Regions from separate parts of the Janthinobacterium sp. GW823-FHT06H09 genome, predicted to be linked through region 1. Evidence: predicted binding sites of a transcription regulator. Region 1 holds the regulator's gene; each other region holds the start of a gene.
The links. The regulator LexA, encoded in region 1, represses DNA repair genes until DNA is damaged. The targets are predictions, from matches to a motif close to ACTGTATNNNNATACAGT.

Region 1 (5,938 bases):
GAAATCCGTGCGCCAGAAGCTCAACGCGATCCCGTCCGAATTCAAGGATAAAGTGGTCTTGCTCGTCGACGATTCCATCGTGCGCGGCACCACCAGCCGTGAAATCGTGCAGATGGCGCGTGAAGCGGGCGCGACGAAAGTCATCTTCGCCTCGGCCGCGCCGCCGGTCATCTATCCGAACGTGTACGGCATCGACATGCCGACGCGCGACGAGCTGATCGCCTACGGCCGCACGACGGAAGAAGTGTGCCGCGAAATCACGGCCGATTACCTGGTCTACCAGGATATCGGCGCGCTCAAGCAGGCGATCGCCGACGTCAACCCGGCCCTGACCAACTTCGAGGCCTCGTGCTTCGACGGCGTCTACGTGACGGGCGACGTGTCGCAGGAATACCTGGACCGTCTGGAATATGCGCGCCACCATCCGAAGGCGGCAGCGCCCGAAGATACGCCGCGTTCCCAGCTGAACCTGAACCTGGCAACGACAGAAGCGTAATTATCTTGCCCGGCTAGCGCCGGGCTTTTTTTGCTCCGCGATCATGAACGATAAAAAAAACTACGGCTTTACCACCACCATCCTGCATAACGACCGCCGCAAGGGCATCGAGCATGGGTCGCTGCACAAGCCCGTGCACACTTCCGTCGCCTTCGGCTACGGCGATGCGCGCCAGCTCGCTTCCGTATTCCAGGGCAAGGAGCCCGGTTTCCGCTATGGCCGCCAGGGCAACCCCACCGTGTCCGCGCTGGAAGACAAGGTCAACAAGATGGAAGACGGCGTGGCGACCTTGTGCTTCGCCACCGGCATGGGCGCCATCGGCGCCGTGGTGCAGTCGCTGCTGCGCGCGGGCGACCATGTCGTCTCGTCGGCCTTTTTGTTCGGCAATACCAACAGCCTGTGGCAAACGGTGACGGGGCAGGGCATCGCCGTATCGTTCGTCGACGCCACCGAGGTAGCCAACGTGGCGGCCGCCATCACGCCTGCCACGCGCATCGTGTTCGTGGAAACCATCGCCAATCCGCGCACGCAGATCGCCGACCTGAAAAAAATCGGTGACCTGTGCCGCGAAAAGGGCATCCTGTACATCGTCGACAACACGATGACGACGCCGTATTTGTTCCGCCCGAAAGCCGTGGGCGCGGGCCTCGTGGTCAACGCCTTGACGAAATCCATTGGCGGCCACGGCAATGCGCTGGGCGGCAGCTTGACGGACACGGGCGTGTTCGACTGGACGCAGTATCCGAATATTTTCGAGAACTACAAGAAGGCGGCGCCCGCGCAGTGGGGCATCGCGCAAATCCGTGCCAAGGCCTTGCGCGACTTCGGCGCCTCGCTGGGTCCGGAAGCGGCGCACCACATCGCCGTCGGCGCGGAAACCATGGCCTTGCGCATGGACCGCACCTGCTCGAACGCCCTGGCGCTGGCCACCATGTTGCAGGCCGACCCGAGAGTGGCGGCCGTGCATTACCCGGGCTTGGCGTTGCACCCGCAGCACGCCTTGGCGAGCGACCTGTTCCGCAGCTATGGTTCGCTGTTCAGCTTTGAATTGAAGGATGGCATCGATTGCTTCGATTTCCTCAATCGTTTGAATTTGGCCATTCCAGCGAGCAACCTCGGCGACACGCGTACCCTGGTCATTCCCGTCGCCCACACGATCTTCTATGAGATGGGCGCCGAGCGCCGCGCCAGCATGGGCATCGCCGAATCGCTGATCCGCGTCTCCGTCGGTATCGAGGATGAGGTGGATCTGCTCGAGGATTTCCGCCAGGCACTCGATGTATAAGTCGCCGGACAAATGAAAAGGGCCGCAACAGTCATGCTGTTGCGGCCCTTTGTTCGTGCAGTCGTTTAATGCCAGCTGCGCATCAGTCCCACAGCCAGGCCTTCCAGGGCGAATTCATCTTTCGGCAGCAGTTCGATGACGGAAACTTAGGTGTCAGGCATGAGAAGGGGCCGCAACTAAAAACTGGGGTCAGACCCGGCGGGTCTGACCCCGGCATGCAACTTAATGCCAGCTGCGCATGAGTCCGACGGCCAGGCCTTCCAGGGCAAATTCATCTTCCGGCGACACGGTGATGACCTTGAAGTCGGGGTTTTCCGGCAGCAATTCGATGACGGAACCCGTCTTCTTGTAGCGCTTGACCGTGACTTCGTCGCCGATGCGGGCCACGACGATCTGGCCATTCTTGGCGCTGTCGACCTTCTTGACGGCCAGTAAATCGCCATCCATGATGCCGGCGTCGCGCATGGACCAGCCGCGTACCTTCAGCAGGAAGTCGGGCTTGGCCGAAAACAGGGCGGGGTCCACGTTGTAGCTCGCTTCCAGGTTTTCCTGGGCCAGGATGGGCGAACCGGCGGCCACCCTGCCGATCAGGGGCAGCGACATCAGCAGCGCCGCCGGCACTTTCGATGGCGGCGCTTCGGCTGCCGCGCCGATCAGGCGGATGCCGCGCGAGGTGCCGGGCGAAATCTCGATCGCGCCCTTGCGGGCCAGGGCCTGCAAATGCTCCTCGGCCGCATTGGCCGATTTGAAACCCAGTTCATTGGCAATTTCGGCACGGGTGGGAGGAAAGCCCGTGTTTTCAATCGCGTCCTTGATCAGGTTCAGGATTTGTTCTTGTCGTGCTGTCAGCTTGATCATGAGCGGTGGGTGCATACTAAAATGCTGTCTATATGAACAGTCTGTATTTTTGTACAGTATCGCCCACTATGCAAGGGGATTTCCGTGTTTTCGGCGAATTTCGCAAGAAATACTTGTTCCCGGTCGAAAAGCACGGTGGCGCGCGGGCTTTTCGGGCGCTGGCGCAAGCAATGATTGAAACGTTTGCAAAAGGCGGTTATAATCTTCGGCTGACCTTCCCACACCCGTCTTGACGCCGGGGTGGGCGATTATCAATCCGACCTGAAGGAGTTTGCATGCGTCATTATGAAATAGTCTTTATCGTCCATCCGGACCAAAGCGAGCAAGTGCCCGCGATGATCGAACGCTACAAAGCCAGCGTAACCACCCGCGGCGGTTCGGTTCACCGCGTGGAAGATTGGGGCCGCCGTCAAATGGCTTACTCGATCCAAAAGCTGCCTAAAGCACACTACATCTGCCTGAACATCGAATGCGACAACGAGACCCTGGTCGAGTTGGAAACAGCATTCAAATTCAATGATGCCGTGTTGCGTCACCTGACCGTTAAAATGAAGAAAGCTGAAACAGCTCCTTCGCCGATGATGAAATCGGTACAACGCGAAGACGCGGCCAAAAGCCACCGCACCGAAGCACCAGCAGCCGCTCCAGCCGCAGCAGCAGCTTAATTCTTGACCAGGATCGTGCGCTGAACCAGCTACAAGTCACCGCCATCATTGCCGAGCGCGAAATATTGCGCTATACCCCGGCAGGGCTGCCGATTGTGAATGCAGTATTGCAACACAGTTCGCAGCAGATGGAAGCAGGGATTGCCCGTTTGACCGAGTTTGATGTTGCCGCGCTAGCCGCTGGCGAAATTTCAGGCCGGTTCAGTCAGGCAAGCTTGGGCGGGGTGTATCAGTTCACGGGTTTCCTGGCCAGGAAGAGCCGCAACAGCAAGAGTTTGGTGTTTCACATCATTGATTTTAGTGCAGTCAATTCTGACTAGCGCATTTTAGATACAGGAGCCTGACATGGCATTCGGTAAAAAGTTCGACAAAAATAAGCTCAAGCTTAAAGAAAAACGCAAACAGCAAAACCCTTTGTTCAAACGTAAGAAGTTCTGCCGCTTCACGGCAGCTCACGTTGAGCAAGTCGACTACAAAGACGTCGACACGCTGAAAGACTTCGTCCAGGAAAACGGCAAGATCATGCCAGCACGCCTGACCGGTACCAAAGCGCACTACCAGCGCCAAGTCGACACCGCAATCAAGCGCGCTCGCTTCCTCGCGCTGCTGCCATACACCGATCTGCACCACGCTTAATCGGTCAGATATTCCTGGAGAAGAACTATGCAAATCATTCTGTTAGAAAAAGTTGTAAACGTCGGTAACCTCGGCGAAGTCGTCAAAGTCAAAGACGGTTACGCACGTAACTTCCTGATCCCGCAACGCCTGGCACGTCGTGCTACGGCAACCGCTGTGGCTGAATTCGAAGTCAAGCGCGCCGAACTGGAAAAAGCTGCTGCCGCCAAACTGGCCGCATCGCAAGCCCAGGGCGAAAAACTGAGCGGCCTGACCGTTCAAGTTGCTCAAAAAGCTGGCGTCGATGGCCGTCTGTTCGGTTCCGTCACCAACTTCGACATCGCTGAAGCGCTGACCAAGCAAGGTTTTGCTGTTGAAAAAGCACAAATCCGCATGCCTACCGGCCCGCTGAAGATCGTTGGCGAGCACAACGTTTCGGTTGCTCTGCACACCGACGTGGTCGTGGAAGTTGTTATCGCTGTCGTTCCAGACGCGAACGCGTAATCGTCTGCGGGCCTGGCCCGCAAGCGCTGCCGCACTATGAAAAGCCGGGTTCGCCCGGCTTTTTTGTGGCCTTTTTTTCGCTCATTTTCAGCCCTTTATTTTTGCCGGCACGCCGAAGCGGGTATAATTCGCGCCATGAACGCCCCCTCTGATCCGCAACTGGATTCCCTCCGTATTCCGCCGCATTCGATCGAAGCAGAACAATCCGTTATCGGTGGTCTGCTGCGCGACAATGCCGCCTATGACCGCATCGCCGACTTCATGCATGCGGAGGATTTCTATCGCTATGACCATCGCATCATCTTCGAGCAAATCGTCAAGATGGTTAACGCTTCCAAGCCAGCCGATGTCATTACTGTTTTTGAAACCCTGACCCAGCTCGGCAAGGCCGATGACGTGGGCGGACTCGCTTACCTGAACGCCATGGCGCAAAACACGCCATCGGCCGCGAACATCCGGCGCTATGCCGAGATCGTGCGCGACCGCGGCGTGCTGCGCAAGCTCATTACCGTCGCGGACGATATCTCCGGCACGGCCTTCAGCCCGCAAGGCAAGGAAGTCAAGCAGATGCTTGACGAGGCCGAGTCGAAGATTTTCGCCATCGCCGAGGAAGGCGCGCGCGGCGCCCAGGGCTGGACCGCCATCCAGCCCCTGCTGACGCAGGTGGTCGAGCGCATCGACGAACTGTACAGCCGCGACAACCAGAGTGAAATCACGGGCGTGCCCACCGGTTTCATCGACCTCGACCGCATGACCTCGGGTCTGCAGCCGGGCGACCTGGTGATCGTGGCGGGCCGTCCGTCGATGGGCAAGACGGCGTTTTCCGTCAACATCGGCGAAAACGTGGCCATCGACAGCGGCTTGCCCGTGGCCGTGTTCTCGATGGAGATGGGCGGCGCCCAGCTGGCCATGCGTATGCTCGGCTCCGTCGGACAGCTGGACCAGCACCGCCTGCGCACGGGCCGCCTGAACGACGAAGACTGGCCGCGCCTGACGAATGCAATCCAGAAGATGAACGACGCGCAGTTGTACATCGATGAAACGCCGGCGCTCAATTCCATCGAATTGCGCGCCCGTTCGCGCCGTTTGTCGCGCCAGTGCGGCAAGCTGGGCCTGATCATCGTCGATTACTTGCAGCTGATGTCGGCCAATACGCCGGGCGACAACCGCGCCACGGAGATTTCCGAGATTTCGCGTGGCTTGAAAGGCCTGGCGAAAGAACTCGGTTGCCCCGTGATCGCGCTGTCACAGTTGAACCGCTCGCTGGAGCAACGCCCGAACAAGCGTCCCGTGATGTCCGACTTGCGCGAATCGGGCGCTATTGAGCAGGATGCCGACGTGATCCTGTTCATTTACCGCGACGAGGTGTATAACCCCGACTCGCCGGACAAGGGGACGGCCGAAATCATCATCGGCAAACAACGTAACGGTCCAATCGGCAGCATCCGCCTCACCTTCATGGGGCAGTACACCAAATTTGGCAATTACAGTGGTGGCCTGGCGCTTTACCAAGGC
Region 2 (5,938 bases), on a different contig from region 1:
TGGCGCCGCTGATGCGCGTGATGGGGCGCGACGCGAAAGGGCGCGGCGTGCTGCGGCGCATGGTGGAAGACGCGCTGAACAAGGGCATGACGCCCATGCGCGACGCCGAAACAGCATTGCAGGCAGGCCGCCACAGCGACGTGGCGCGCATCCTGCACAGCGTGCGCGGCTCCGTCGGCACCCTGGGCACGAAACGCCTGATCCGCACCGCGTTCGCCACCGAGGAAGCCATCGATGCGGGCCGCCTCGACGAGGTGCCGGCGCTGCTGGCGCAGACGGCGCAGGAACTGGAGCAGGCGCTGGCGGCGGCGGCCGATTGGTTGTCCAGGCTGAAGGATTAAGCCTGCAACGTAAAACTGGGGTCAGACCCCGGAACCTTGTCGGATTACGCGCTTGCGCGCTAATCCGACCTACCCCATTTACGCGGGCACGCCCAGAATCACGCTGGACGCCTTGAAAATCGCCGTCACACTGCTGCCGATCTCGATGCCCAGCTCGGTGCTACTCTGGTTGGTGATGATGGCGGCGATCGTGCCGCCACGCGGCAAGTCCAGCACCACTTCCGTGTTCACGGCGCCCGTCTGCACGCGCGTCACCAGCCCGGCCAGCTGGTTGCGCGCGGAAAAGCGCGCGCCTGCGCTGTCGGCCACGAGGATGATCGACGATGCCTTGATCAGCGCAAACGCTTCCGCGCCCGGCACCAGGCCCAGGCTTGCGCTGCTGCCTTGCGTGACGATGGCCACGATGTGCTGGCCACCCGGCAATTCCAGCGTGACTTCGTCGTTGACGGCGCCCTGTTTCAGTTCGGCCACCTTGCCCAGGAATTGGTTGCGTGCCGTGGTTTTCATGGCCATTCTCCGTATGAGTAAAAGATCGTCGGCGATGCCTTCGGCCTGGCTGCCCAGCTGGCGCAGGTAGCGCGCATGCTCGCGCTCGATGATGCGGAAATTGTCGACCAGCTGGCGTCCCCGTTGCGTCAGCCGCGTGCCGCCGCCGCCCTTGCCGCCCGTCAGGCGTTCGACCAGCGGCTCGCCGGCCAGGTTGTTCATCGCGTCGATCGCGTCCCAGGCCGCCTTGTAGCTCATCTTCACCAGCTTGGCCGCCTGCGTGATGGAGCCGCATTCGGCGATGGCGCCCAGCAATTCCACCCGACCGGCGCCGCCCAGGTGCTCGCCGCCCACCGTCATCCATACCGAGCCTTGCAGGCCGATTTCCGCTGCCGCTGATTTATCCAATGCGTTCACCCAATGCCATGTGTTCTTCCCTGTTATCGATCTGTCCGTCGCGCAAGTACAGCACATGCTCGCCCAGGATGCGCGCATCTTCCGGATCATGGGTGATCAGGATCATGGGCACGTCCAGGCGCTGCTGCCACTGGCTCAGTTCCAGGCGCATTTTGACACGCAGGGCCGGATCGAGGGCGGCGAACGGCTCGTCGAGCAGCAACGCGGCCGGTTCCGCCACGAGCGCCCTCGCCAGCGCCACCCTTTGGCGCTGGCCTCCGGACAACTCGTCGGGAAACTGGTGCGCCAGTTCCTGCAAGTGGAAGGCATCGAGCCAATGCTCGACCGTCTGCAATTTTTCGCGCGCACGCGGATTGAACCAGCCGCGCGCCAGGCCGAAGCCCACGTTCTGGCGCACCGTCAGGTGCGGGAACAGCGCGTAATCCTGGAACAGGTAGGCGACATTGCGCTGCTGCGGCGGCAAGTTGATGCCGGCGGCCGAGTCGAACAGGGTACGCCCGTTCAGGCGGATATGGCCCGCATCCGGTGTAAACAGTCCGGCAATGGCTTTGAGGGTCATGCTCTTGCCGGCGCCGGACGGGCCATACATGGCGATGCGCTGGCTGCCGGAGGTGCATTGCACGTGCAGGTCGAAACGGCGTTTGCCGGAGCGCAAGGTAGCGCGAATGTCGAGGTCGAGTTGCATGGACGTCATCATAGGCCTCATTTGTGCGCGACGCGCCCGGGCGCCAGGCGGCCAGCCGACAGCAGCACCACGATGCAAACTAGCGAGATAATCACGACCAGCGTATTGGCCACCTCATCCTGGCCCGCCTGCACGGCTTCATACACGGCCACCGACAGGGTCTGCGTCTTGCCGGGAATGCTGCCGGCCACCATCAGGGTGGCGCCGAATTCGCCGAGCGCGCGCACGAAGCCCAGCAGCACGCCGGCCAGGATGCCGCGCCAGGCCAGCGGCAAGGTGACGCGAAAGAAAATCGCCAGCTCCGAGATGCCCAGCACGCGGGCCGCCTGCTCGAGCTGCCCGTCAACCGCTTCGAAGGCGGCGCGCGCGGGCTTGAAGACGAGGGGAAAGGCGACCACCGTGGAAGCGATCACGGCGCCCTGCCACGTAAAGATCAGGTTGATGCCGAAGTTGTCCTGCAGCCAGACGCCCAGGGTGCCGCGCCGGCCCAGCAGCACCAGCAGGTAATAGCCGAGCACGGTGGGCGGCATCACCATCGGCAGGGTCAGCAGGGCGTCGAGCAGCTCGCGCCCCGGAAAACGCGTGCGCGCCAGCAGATAGCCCGTACCGATGCCGAGCAGCAAATTGAGCGCCGTGGCCCAGGCCGCAACTTTGAGCGACAGGGCCAGCGCGGTCCAGGCGATATCCATGTACAGTCTTTTTACTTTATGGCTTTTTAAACCCGTACTTGGCCAGGATGGCTTGCGCAGGTGCCGTCTGCAGGTAGCTGACGAAGCGCTTCGCTTCGGCGGCATTGCCGCTGCCCTTGATGGTGGCGATCGGGTACAGCACGGGCGCGTCGAGCGGCACGTCCAGCACCACGTTCACCTTGTCTTTCATGATGGCCGCGTCGGTGGCGTAGACAAAGCCCGCATCGACTTCGCCGCGCGCCACATAGTCGAGCGACTGGCGCACGTTTTGCGTGCCGATGGCTTTCGGCTGCACGGCTTCCCACAGCTTCGCCTTCTTCAGCGCGCCTTCCGAATAGCGGCCGACGGGCACGCTGGCCGGGTTGGCGATGGCCACGCGGGTCACGCCCTTGTGCGTCAGGTCGGCCAAAGCTTTGATGCCCAGCTTGCTATCGTGCGGCACGATCAGCACCAGGCTGTTGCCGACGAAGTCCATGCGGTCGGCCGGCAATACCAGGCCCTGCTTTTGCGCCGCATCCATGGTTTCCTGGTCGGCAGAGGCAAACACGTCGACGGGCGCGCCCTTGACGATCTGCTGCAGCAGCACGCCCGAGGCGGCAAAGTTCAGGGACACCTTGCTGCCCGGATACTGCGCCTCGTAGCTTTGCGCCGCATCCTTGAACGCGTTCGTCAGGCTGGCTGCGGCCGACACGACCACTTCGCCGGCAAGGGCGGAGGTAGCGGCAGTGGCGAGCAGGGTGACGCCAAGCAGGCGGGCGAGGGAGGTGAGGCGCAAGGTGAGGCACATGAGCGTATCCTGAATGAGAAAAGAACCAGGTCCGTAATATACACCGATATATAGCGTTCTGCCATTGCACAGATCAAGCCGGTACCAGGCCGATTCCCTGATATACTGTATATAAACACAGTATATCGAGGTGCACCATGGAATTGACGGACAAGCTGGAAATCCTGGCCGACGCGGCCAAGTACGACGCTTCCTGTGCCAGCAGCGGCGCGCCGAAGCGCGATTCCATCGGCAAGGACGGCTTTGGCGCCACCTCGGGCATGGGGATTTGCCACAGCTACACGCCGGACGGGCGCTGCGTCTCGCTGCTGAAGATACTGTTGACCAATTACTGCCTGTACGATTGCCAGTACTGCGTCAACCGCCGTACCTCGAACGTGCCGCGCGCGCGCTTTACGGTGGCCGAAGTGGTGAAACTGACCAGCGACTTTTACCTGCGCAACTACATCGACGGCCTGTTCCTCAGTTCCGGCATCATCCAGTCGGCCGACTACACGATGGAGCAACTGGTGCAGGTGGCGCGCGAGTTGCGCGAAGTACACCAGTTCCGCGGCTACATCCACCTGAAAACCATCCCCGACGCCGATCCGGCCCTGGTCGCGCAGGCGGGCCGCTATGCCGACCGGCTCAGCGTCAACATCGAATTGCCGACCCAGGACAGCGTGCAGAAGCTGGCGCCGGAAAAGAGCGTGCACACGATCAAGCTGGCCATGGGCGCCATCCGCCGCAAGCTCGATGAAAAGGCCGAAGAACCGCGCTCGCCGCGCTTCGCGCCGGCCGGGCAAAGCACGCAGATGATCGTCGGCGCCGACGCCAGCGACGACCAGCAAATCCTCGCCACGGCCGAGACCCTGTACGGCAGCTATAAACTCAAGCGCGTGTACTACTCGGCCTTCAGCCCCATCCCCGACAGCCCGAAAAGCGTGCCGCTGGCGCCGCCGCCGATGCTGCGCGAACACCGGCTGTACCAGGCCGATTTCTTGCTGCGTAGCTATGGTTTCCAGGCCAGCGAACTGCTGCCCGCCAGCGGCGGCAACCTGGCGCTCGACATCGATCCGAAACTGGCGTGGGCGCTGGCGCACCGCGAACATTTTCCGCTGGACTTGAACCGCGCGGCGCAGCACATGATCGCGCGCGTGCCCGGCATCGGCCTGCGTAACGCGCAGCGCATCGTCGACCTGCGCCGTTTGCGGCAAGTGCGCTATGCCGACCTGTCGCGCCTGCGCTGCAGCATGAAAAAGATTGCCCCCTTCATCATCACGGCCGACTACTTTCCCGCACGCGACACCACCGCCTCCGAACATTTGCGCCGCGCCATGGCGGACGCACCGCAGCAATTGAACTTATGGCCGGAGCTGCAGGCAGCATGAGTACGTTCGTGCGGCTGGCGCAATCGTTCGACGCGTGGCGCGCGGCCGCGCGCGAACTGATCGCGCGCGGCGTGCCGCCTGCCGACGTGGCCTGGCAATCGCAGCCCGGCGACGGCGACCTGTTTTCCTCCACGCCAGAGGCCACGGATACCGGCGCGCCACCGCTGCGCCTGCCCCGCCAGCTGGTGGAACTGCTGGAAAGCGCCGCCTGTTTCAACGTGCATGACCGCTGGGCCTTCCTGTATCAGGTGCTGTGGCGCTGGCAGCAGGGCCAGCACGACGTGGTGTCCCCGGCCGACGCGGACGGCGCGCGCCTGCACGCCATGGTCAAGGCCGTGCACCGCGAGGAGCACGACATGCATGCCTACGTGCGCTTCCGCGAGCGGGCCGAAAGTGACGGCGCGCCCCGTTTTGTCGCCTGGTTCGAGCCCACGCACGCGGTGCTGCCGCAGGTGGCGCGCCACTTCGCGCGCCGCATGGGAAAGGCCAGCTGGATGATCGCCACGCCCGGCGCCAGCATGCTGTGGGATGGCGCCACCTTGCACGCGGGACCGGCCCTGCTGCGCGGCGCGGCCGACATCGACGATGCGGGCGAAGCGCTATGGCTGACGTACTACCGCAGCATCTTCAACCCCGCGCGCGTGAATGCGGACTTGCTGCACAGCCATATCCCTTCGCGCTTCTGGAAAAATTTACCCGAAGGCGCCATCGTGCCCACCATGCTGAGCGGCGCGGCCAACGGCGAGCGGCGCACGGGCCAAACCGCCAGCGTGGGACAGCGGCAGGGCGCCGCCATGATCCCGATCAGCGCAGAGCGGGCCCAGCCGGTGCGCGAGGCCGCCACGACACTGGACCAGTGCCGCCGCTGCGCACTGTGGCAGCACGCCACGCAAGCCGTGCCCGGCACAGGTCCGCACACCGCCCGCATCATGCTCGTCGGTGAACAACCGGGCGACCAGGAAGACCTGGCCGGACTGCCGTTCGTCGGCCCGGCCGGTACACTGCTGGACCAGGCCATGCAGGAAGCGGGCCTAGCGCGCGACAGCATCTATCTGACCAATGCCGTCAAGCATTTCAAGTGGGAACCGCGCGGCAAGCGCCGCCTGCACAAGACCCCGGCCCAGCGCGAGATCCTCGCCTGCCATGGCTGGCTGGAAGAAGAG
Region 3 (5,938 bases), on a different contig from region 1:
CACGCGGTACAACGGCGGACGGGCGATGCAGATGTGGCCCTTGTTGATCAGGACGGGGAAGTGCTTGAAGAACAGGGTCAGCAGCAGTACCTGGATGTGCGAGCCGTCCACGTCCGCATCCGACAGGATGCAGATCTTGCCGTAGCGCAGGCCCGACAGGTCGGGCGAGTCGCCCACGCTGTGCGGATCGACGCCGATGGCCACCGCAATGTCATGGATCTCGTTATTGGCGAACAGGCGGTCGCGGTCCGTTTCCCACGAATTGAGCACCTTGCCGCGCAGGGGCAGGATCGCCTGGAATTCCTTGTCGCGGCCCATCTTGGCCGAACCGCCCGCCGAGTCGCCCTCGACGAGGAACAGTTCATTGCGCGCGATGTCCGACGATTCGCAGTCGGTCAGCTTGCCGGGAAGGACGGCCACGCCCGAGGATTTTTTCTTTTCCACTTTTTGCAGCGAACGCTGGCGCGACTGCGCCTGCTTGATCACGAGCTCGGCCAGCTTCTTGCCGTAGTCGACGTGCTGGTTCAGCCACAGTTCCAGCGGCGGCTTGGTGAAGGTCGAGACGAGGCGCACGGCGTCGCGCGAATTGAGGCGTTCCTTGATCTGGCCCTGGAATTGCGGGTCCAGCACCTTGGCCGACAGCACGAACGATGCGCGCGCAAACACGTCTTCCGGCAGCAGTTTCACGCCTTTAGGCAGCAGCGAGTGCATCTCGACGAAGTTTTTCACGGCGCCGAACAGGCCGTCGCGCAAGCCCGATTCGTGCGTGCCGCCATTCGAGGTGGGAATCAGGTTGACGTACGATTCGCGCACGATGGCGCCTTCTTCCGTCCACGCCACGACCCAGGCCGCGCCTTCGCCTTCGGCAAAGCCTTCCGAGTCCGGGCCAGCGTATTGCGCGCCTTCGAACAGGGGAATCAGGGTTTCGCCGTTCGATACCTGCGCCAGCGTTTCGGTCAGGTAGCCGCGCAAGCCTTCCGCGTACTGCCAGGTCTGCGTATCGCCCGTCTTCGCGTTGGTCAGCGTGACGGTCACGCCCGGCAGCAGCACGGCTTTCGAGCGCAGCAGGCGTTGCAGTTCCGTTTGCGAGATGTTCGGCGAATCAAAGTATTTCGCATCGGGCCAGGCGGTGACGCGCGTGCCGGATTTTTTGCCGTCGCGCGGGGCGGGGCGGGAACTCAGGGGCTCGATCACGTCGCCGTTGGCAAACACCATGTGGTGCAAGCCGTTGCCGTCGCTTTCCTTGCGCCAGACGGTGATTTCCAGGCGCGTCGACAGCGCATTGGTGACGGACACGCCGACGCCGTGCAAGCCGCCCGAGAACGCGTAGGCGCCGCCCGAACCCTTGTCGAACTTGCCGCCCGCGTGCAGCCGTGTAAACACGATTTCCACCGTCGGCACGCCTTCTTCCGGGTGCAGGCCGACGGGAATGCCGCGGCCATTGTCTTCGACGGTGATGCTGCCATCCGTGTTCTGCGTGACGGCGATATGCGTGCAATGACCGCCCAGCGCCTCGTCGGAGGCATTGTCGATCACTTCCTGAATGATGTGCAGCGGATTTTCAGTGCGGGTGTACATCCCCGGGCGCTGCTTGACGGGTTCCAGTCCTTTCAGGACACGGATGGATGATTCGCTGTAGTCGGATGCTGGTTTTTTAGTGGCCATACGTGTTCAAGCTAAGTAAAGACAGTGGTTGGAACGCCAGGCCAGGGCACTGCGGGCGCAATGACAGCGGCGGCGATAACTGTATGAATATACAGTATATCCCGTCCAGCGTCACTGGGGGAGGGCAGTGCGGCAGGCTTGGCGTCCTTGTGCGGACGCTCGCGCATTCTATCTTGTCCGGCGAGCAATAGCGCTACTCCAAGGCAACAACAGTGCGCCGCGCGCGGGGTTTTGCGCCAATTGTGATGGATTTTATGCGGTAAAGCGGCCTTTTTTACATCTTGTTTACAGCTGCCTTCCCAGTCTTTACGAATTTTTTAGACCCTTTTGGCTAATCTGCTCACTATCAAAACAAACCTGAATGAGGGTGGGAATGGATCTCGTATATCTCGGCTTGATTGCCGTGTTTTTCGTCGTGGCGGCCGGCTTTGCCGTCGCCTGCGACAAATTAGGGAGCGTCAAATGAACGCGTTTTATGTGCTGGGCGCCGTCGTCTCGGCCGGCCTGCTCGTGTATTTGCTGGTGGCGCTGCTGAAGGCGGAGGAACTGTGATGACGACGCAATCGATACTGTTGTTGGTGGCCTTCCTGGCCGTGCTGCTGGCCGCCGGCTATCCGCTGGGCCTGTACATGGCCAAGGTGGCCGGCGATGGCCCCGTGCGCGGCCTGGGCTGGCTGCAAAAGCTGGAAAACCTGCTGTACCGCTGGTCCGGCCTTCCCGCCGACAAGGCCATGGGCTGGAAAAGCTATGCCATCGCCCTGATCGTCTTCAATACCGTGGGCGCCGTCTTCGTCTACGGCCTGCAGCGCCTGCAGGGTTTCCTGCCCCTGAATCCCCAGGGTCTGGGCGCCGTCAGCCCCGATTCCTCGTTCAATACCACCGTCAGCTTCGTCGCCAATACCAACTGGCAGGGCTACGGCGGCGAACAGACCATGAGCTATCTGACGCAGATGCTGGGCATGGCGTGCCAGAATTTCTTTTCGGCGGCCACCGGCATTGCCGTGATCTTCGCGCTGGTGCGCGGCTTCGCCTCGCGCTCGGGAAAATCGATCGGCAATTTCTGGGTCGACCTGGTGCGCTCGACCCTGTACATCCTGCTGCCGCTGTCCCTGGCCCTGTCCGTCGTTTTCATGGGCGAAGGCATGATCCAGAATTTTTCCGCCTATAAGGAAGTGACCCTGCTCGATCACGTGGCGTATGAAACGCCGAAGGTGACGGCCGACGGCCAGCCCGTGCTGGACGCCGCCGGCAAACCCGTGATGGAAGCGCAAGTGGCGACGACGCAGACGATCGCCATGGGCCCCGTCGCGTCGCAGGAGTCGATCAAGCTGCTGGGCACGAATGGCGGCGGCTTCTTCAATGCCAATTCCTCGCATCCGTACGAAAACCCGACCGTGCTGTCGAACTTCCTGCAGATGCTGGCCATCTTCATCATTCCCGCCGGCCTGTGCTTCACGTTCGGCCGCATGGTGGGCGACATGCGCCAGGGTTGGGCCGTGCTGGCCGCAATGACCCTGATCTTTGTCGTCATGACGGCCGGCGTGATGAGCGCCGAGCAGCAAGCCAATCCGGCGTTGCAGGCACTGGGCGTGGACCAGCAGGCCAGCAGCCTGCAATCGGGCGGCAATATGGAAGGCAAGGAAACGCGCTTCGGCATCAGCTCCTCGACCCTGTTCGCGGCGGTGACGACGGCCGCATCGTGCGGTGCCGTCAATTCCATGCACGATTCCTACATGCCCCTGGGCGGCATGGTGCCGCTGCTGCTGATGCAGTTCGGCGAAGTGATTTTCGGCGGCGTGGGCACGGGCCTGTACGGCATGCTGATGTTCGCCATCCTGGCCGTCTTCATCGCCGGCCTGATGATAGGCCGCACGCCTGAATACCTGGGCAAGAAAATCCAGGCGTATGAAATGAAGATGGTGTCGCTGGCCATCCTGATTACGCCAGCCCTCGTATTGACGGGCACGGCGATCGCCGTGATGGTCGAACCGGGCAAGATCGGCGTGGCCAATCCGGGCGCGCACGGTTTCTCCGAGATTCTGTACGCCTTCACGTCGGCGGCCAACAACAACGGCAGCGCGTTTGCCGGCCTGTCCGCCAACACGCCGTTCTACAACGTGATGCTGGCGATCGCCATGTGGTTCGGCCGCTTCGGCGTGATCGTGCCCGTGCTGGCGGTGGCCGGTTCGCTGGCGGCCAAGCAGCGCCTGTCGGCCAACGCCGGCACCATGCCCACGCACGGCCCCATGTTCATCGGCCTGCTGATCGGCGTCGTCGTGCTGGTTGGTGTATTGAATTACGTTCCCGCGCTGGCCCTGGGCCCGATCGTCGAACACCTGCAACTTTTCATCAAATAAGAGGCTACCATGTCACGCACAAGCCTGACTTTGTTCGATTCCGCACTGATTGGCCCCGCCATCGTCGATGCGTTCAAAAAACTCGACCCCCGCACGCAGTGGCGCAGCCCCGTGATGTTCGTCGTCTATGTCGGCAGCATCATCACGACCTTGCTGGCGACCCAGGCCGGGATCAGCGGTGGCCAGGGTGAAGCGCCGTTCGGCTTCATCGTCGCCGTCGCCGTGTGGCTGTGGTTTACCGTGCTGTTCGCGAACTTCGCCGAAGCGCTGGCCGAAGGCCGCAGCAAGGCCCAGGCGGCCTCGCTGCGCGCCCTCAAGCAGACGGTGATGGCGAAGAAAATGCAGACGCCGAAGTACGGCACCTCCTGGCTGCCCACGCCGGCGACCGACCTGCGCAAGGGCATGACGGTGCTGGTCGAGGCGGGCGACGTGATTCCCGCCGACGGCGAAGTGACGGCCGGCGTGGCCTCCGTCGACGAAAGCGCCATCACGGGCGAATCGGCGCCCGTCATCCGCGAATCGGGCGGCGACTTTTCCGCCGTCACGGGCGGCACCCGCGTGCTGTCCGACTGGCTGCTGGTGCGCGTTTCCGTCAATCCGGGCGAAGCCTTCATCGACCGCATGATCGCCATGGTCGAAGGCGCCAAGCGCCAGAAGACGCCGAACGAGATCGCCCTGACGATCCTGCTCGTCGCCCTGTCGATCGTATTCCTGATCGTCACCGTGACCTTGCTGCCGTACTCGCTGTTTTCCGTGGCGGCGGCCGGCAGCGGCACGCCGGTGACGATCACCGTGCTGATCGCGCTGCTCGTGTGCCTGATTCCGACCACCATCGGCGGCCTGCTGTCGGCCATCGGCGTGGCCGGCATGAGCCGCATGATGCAGGCCAATGTGATCGCCACCTCGGGCCGCGCCGTGGAAGCGGCCGGCGACGTGGACGTGCTGCTGCTCGATAAGACGGGCACCATCACCCTGGGCAACCGCCAGGCGTCGAGCTTCGTGCCGGCGCCCGGCGTGACGGAACAGCAGCTGGCCGATGCGGCGCAGCTGGCTTCGCTGGCCGATGAAACGCCGGAAGGGCGCAGCATCGTCGTGCTGGCCAAGCAGAAATTCAATATCCGCGAACGCGAGATGGCCAGCCTGCACGCCACCTTCGTGCCGTTCACGGCGCAGACGCGCATGAGCGGCGTGGATATCCCGGGCGAGCAGCAGGTGCGCCAGTTGCGCAAGGGCGCGGCCGATTCCATGAAAAAGTATGTGGAAGCGCTGGGCCAGCCGTATCCGGCCGAGGTGGGACGCGCCGTCGACGACATCGCGCGCCGCGGCAGCACGCCGCTGGTGGTGGTGGACGACGGCCGCGTCATGGGCGCCGTGGAACTGAAGGATATCGTCAAGGGCGGCATCAAGGAGCGTTTCGCGGAACTGCGCCGCATGGGCATCAAGACCGTCATGATCACGGGCGACAACAAGCTGACGGCGGCCGCGATTGCCGCCGAAGCGGGCGTGGACGATTTCCTCGCCGAAGCGACGCCGGAAGACAAGCTTAAACTCATCCGCAGCTACCAGGCCGAAGGCCGCCTGGTGGCGATGACGGGCGACGGCACCAACGACGCGCCCGCGCTGGCCCAGGCCGACGTGGCCGTGGCCATGAACTCGGGCACGCAGGCGGCGAAGGAGGCGGGCAACATGGTCGACCTCGATTCGAACCCGACCAAGCTGCTGGAAATCGTTGAAATCGGCAAGCAGATGCTGATGACGCGCGGTTCGCTGACGACGTTCTCGATCTCGAACGACATCGCCAAGTACTTCGCCATCATCCCGGCCGCCTTCGTGGGCACCTATCCGCAATTGAAGGCGCTCGACATCATGCATTTGGCCAGTCCCGCCTCGGCCATCATGTCGGCCGTGATCTTCAA

Region 2: the regulator LexA is predicted to act here: its motif matches at 3,510-3,527, upstream of AC1Q6X_RS10730 (putative DNA modification/repair radical SAM protein).
Region 3: the regulator LexA is predicted to act here: its motif matches at 1,744-1,761, upstream of AC1Q6X_RS21090 (DNA topoisomerase IV subunit B).

Annotation. Positions count from the first base shown of each region.
Region 1 is NZ_JBXAHC010000001.1:476,303-482,240, reverse strand. Features, by position in the region: gene purF (amidophosphoribosyltransferase) at 1-496, shown strand, start outside; gene AC1Q6X_RS02290 (cystathionine gamma-synthase family protein) at 540-1,781, shown strand; gene lexA (transcriptional repressor LexA) at 2,004-2,639, opposite strand; gene AC1Q6X_RS02280 (hypothetical protein) at 2,672-2,872, shown strand; gene rpsF (30S ribosomal protein S6) at 2,915-3,304, shown strand; gene priB (primosomal replication protein N) at 3,325-3,624, shown strand; gene rpsR (30S ribosomal protein S18) at 3,650-3,940, shown strand; gene rplI (50S ribosomal protein L9) at 3,968-4,423, shown strand; gene AC1Q6X_RS02255 (replicative DNA helicase) at 4,559-5,938, shown strand, end outside.
Region 2 is NZ_JBXAHC010000005.1:344,827-350,764, reverse strand. Features, by position in the region: gene AC1Q6X_RS10755 (response regulator) at 1-341, shown strand, start outside; gene AC1Q6X_RS10750 (TOBE domain-containing protein) at 420-1,187, opposite strand; gene AC1Q6X_RS10745 (sulfate/molybdate ABC transporter ATP-binding protein) at 1,228-1,938, opposite strand; gene modB (molybdate ABC transporter permease subunit) at 1,947-2,618, opposite strand; gene modA (molybdate ABC transporter substrate-binding protein) at 2,635-3,405, opposite strand; gene AC1Q6X_RS10730 (putative DNA modification/repair radical SAM protein) at 3,543-4,775, shown strand; gene AC1Q6X_RS10725 (UdgX family uracil-DNA binding protein) at 4,772-5,938, shown strand, end outside.
Region 3 is NZ_JBXAHC010000012.1:142,659-148,596, reverse strand. Features, by position in the region: gene AC1Q6X_RS21090 (DNA topoisomerase IV subunit B) at 1-1,665, opposite strand, end outside; gene kdpF (K(+)-transporting ATPase subunit F) at 2,128-2,217, shown strand; gene kdpA (potassium-transporting ATPase subunit KdpA) at 2,217-4,022, shown strand; gene kdpB (potassium-transporting ATPase subunit KdpB) at 4,032-5,938, shown strand, end outside.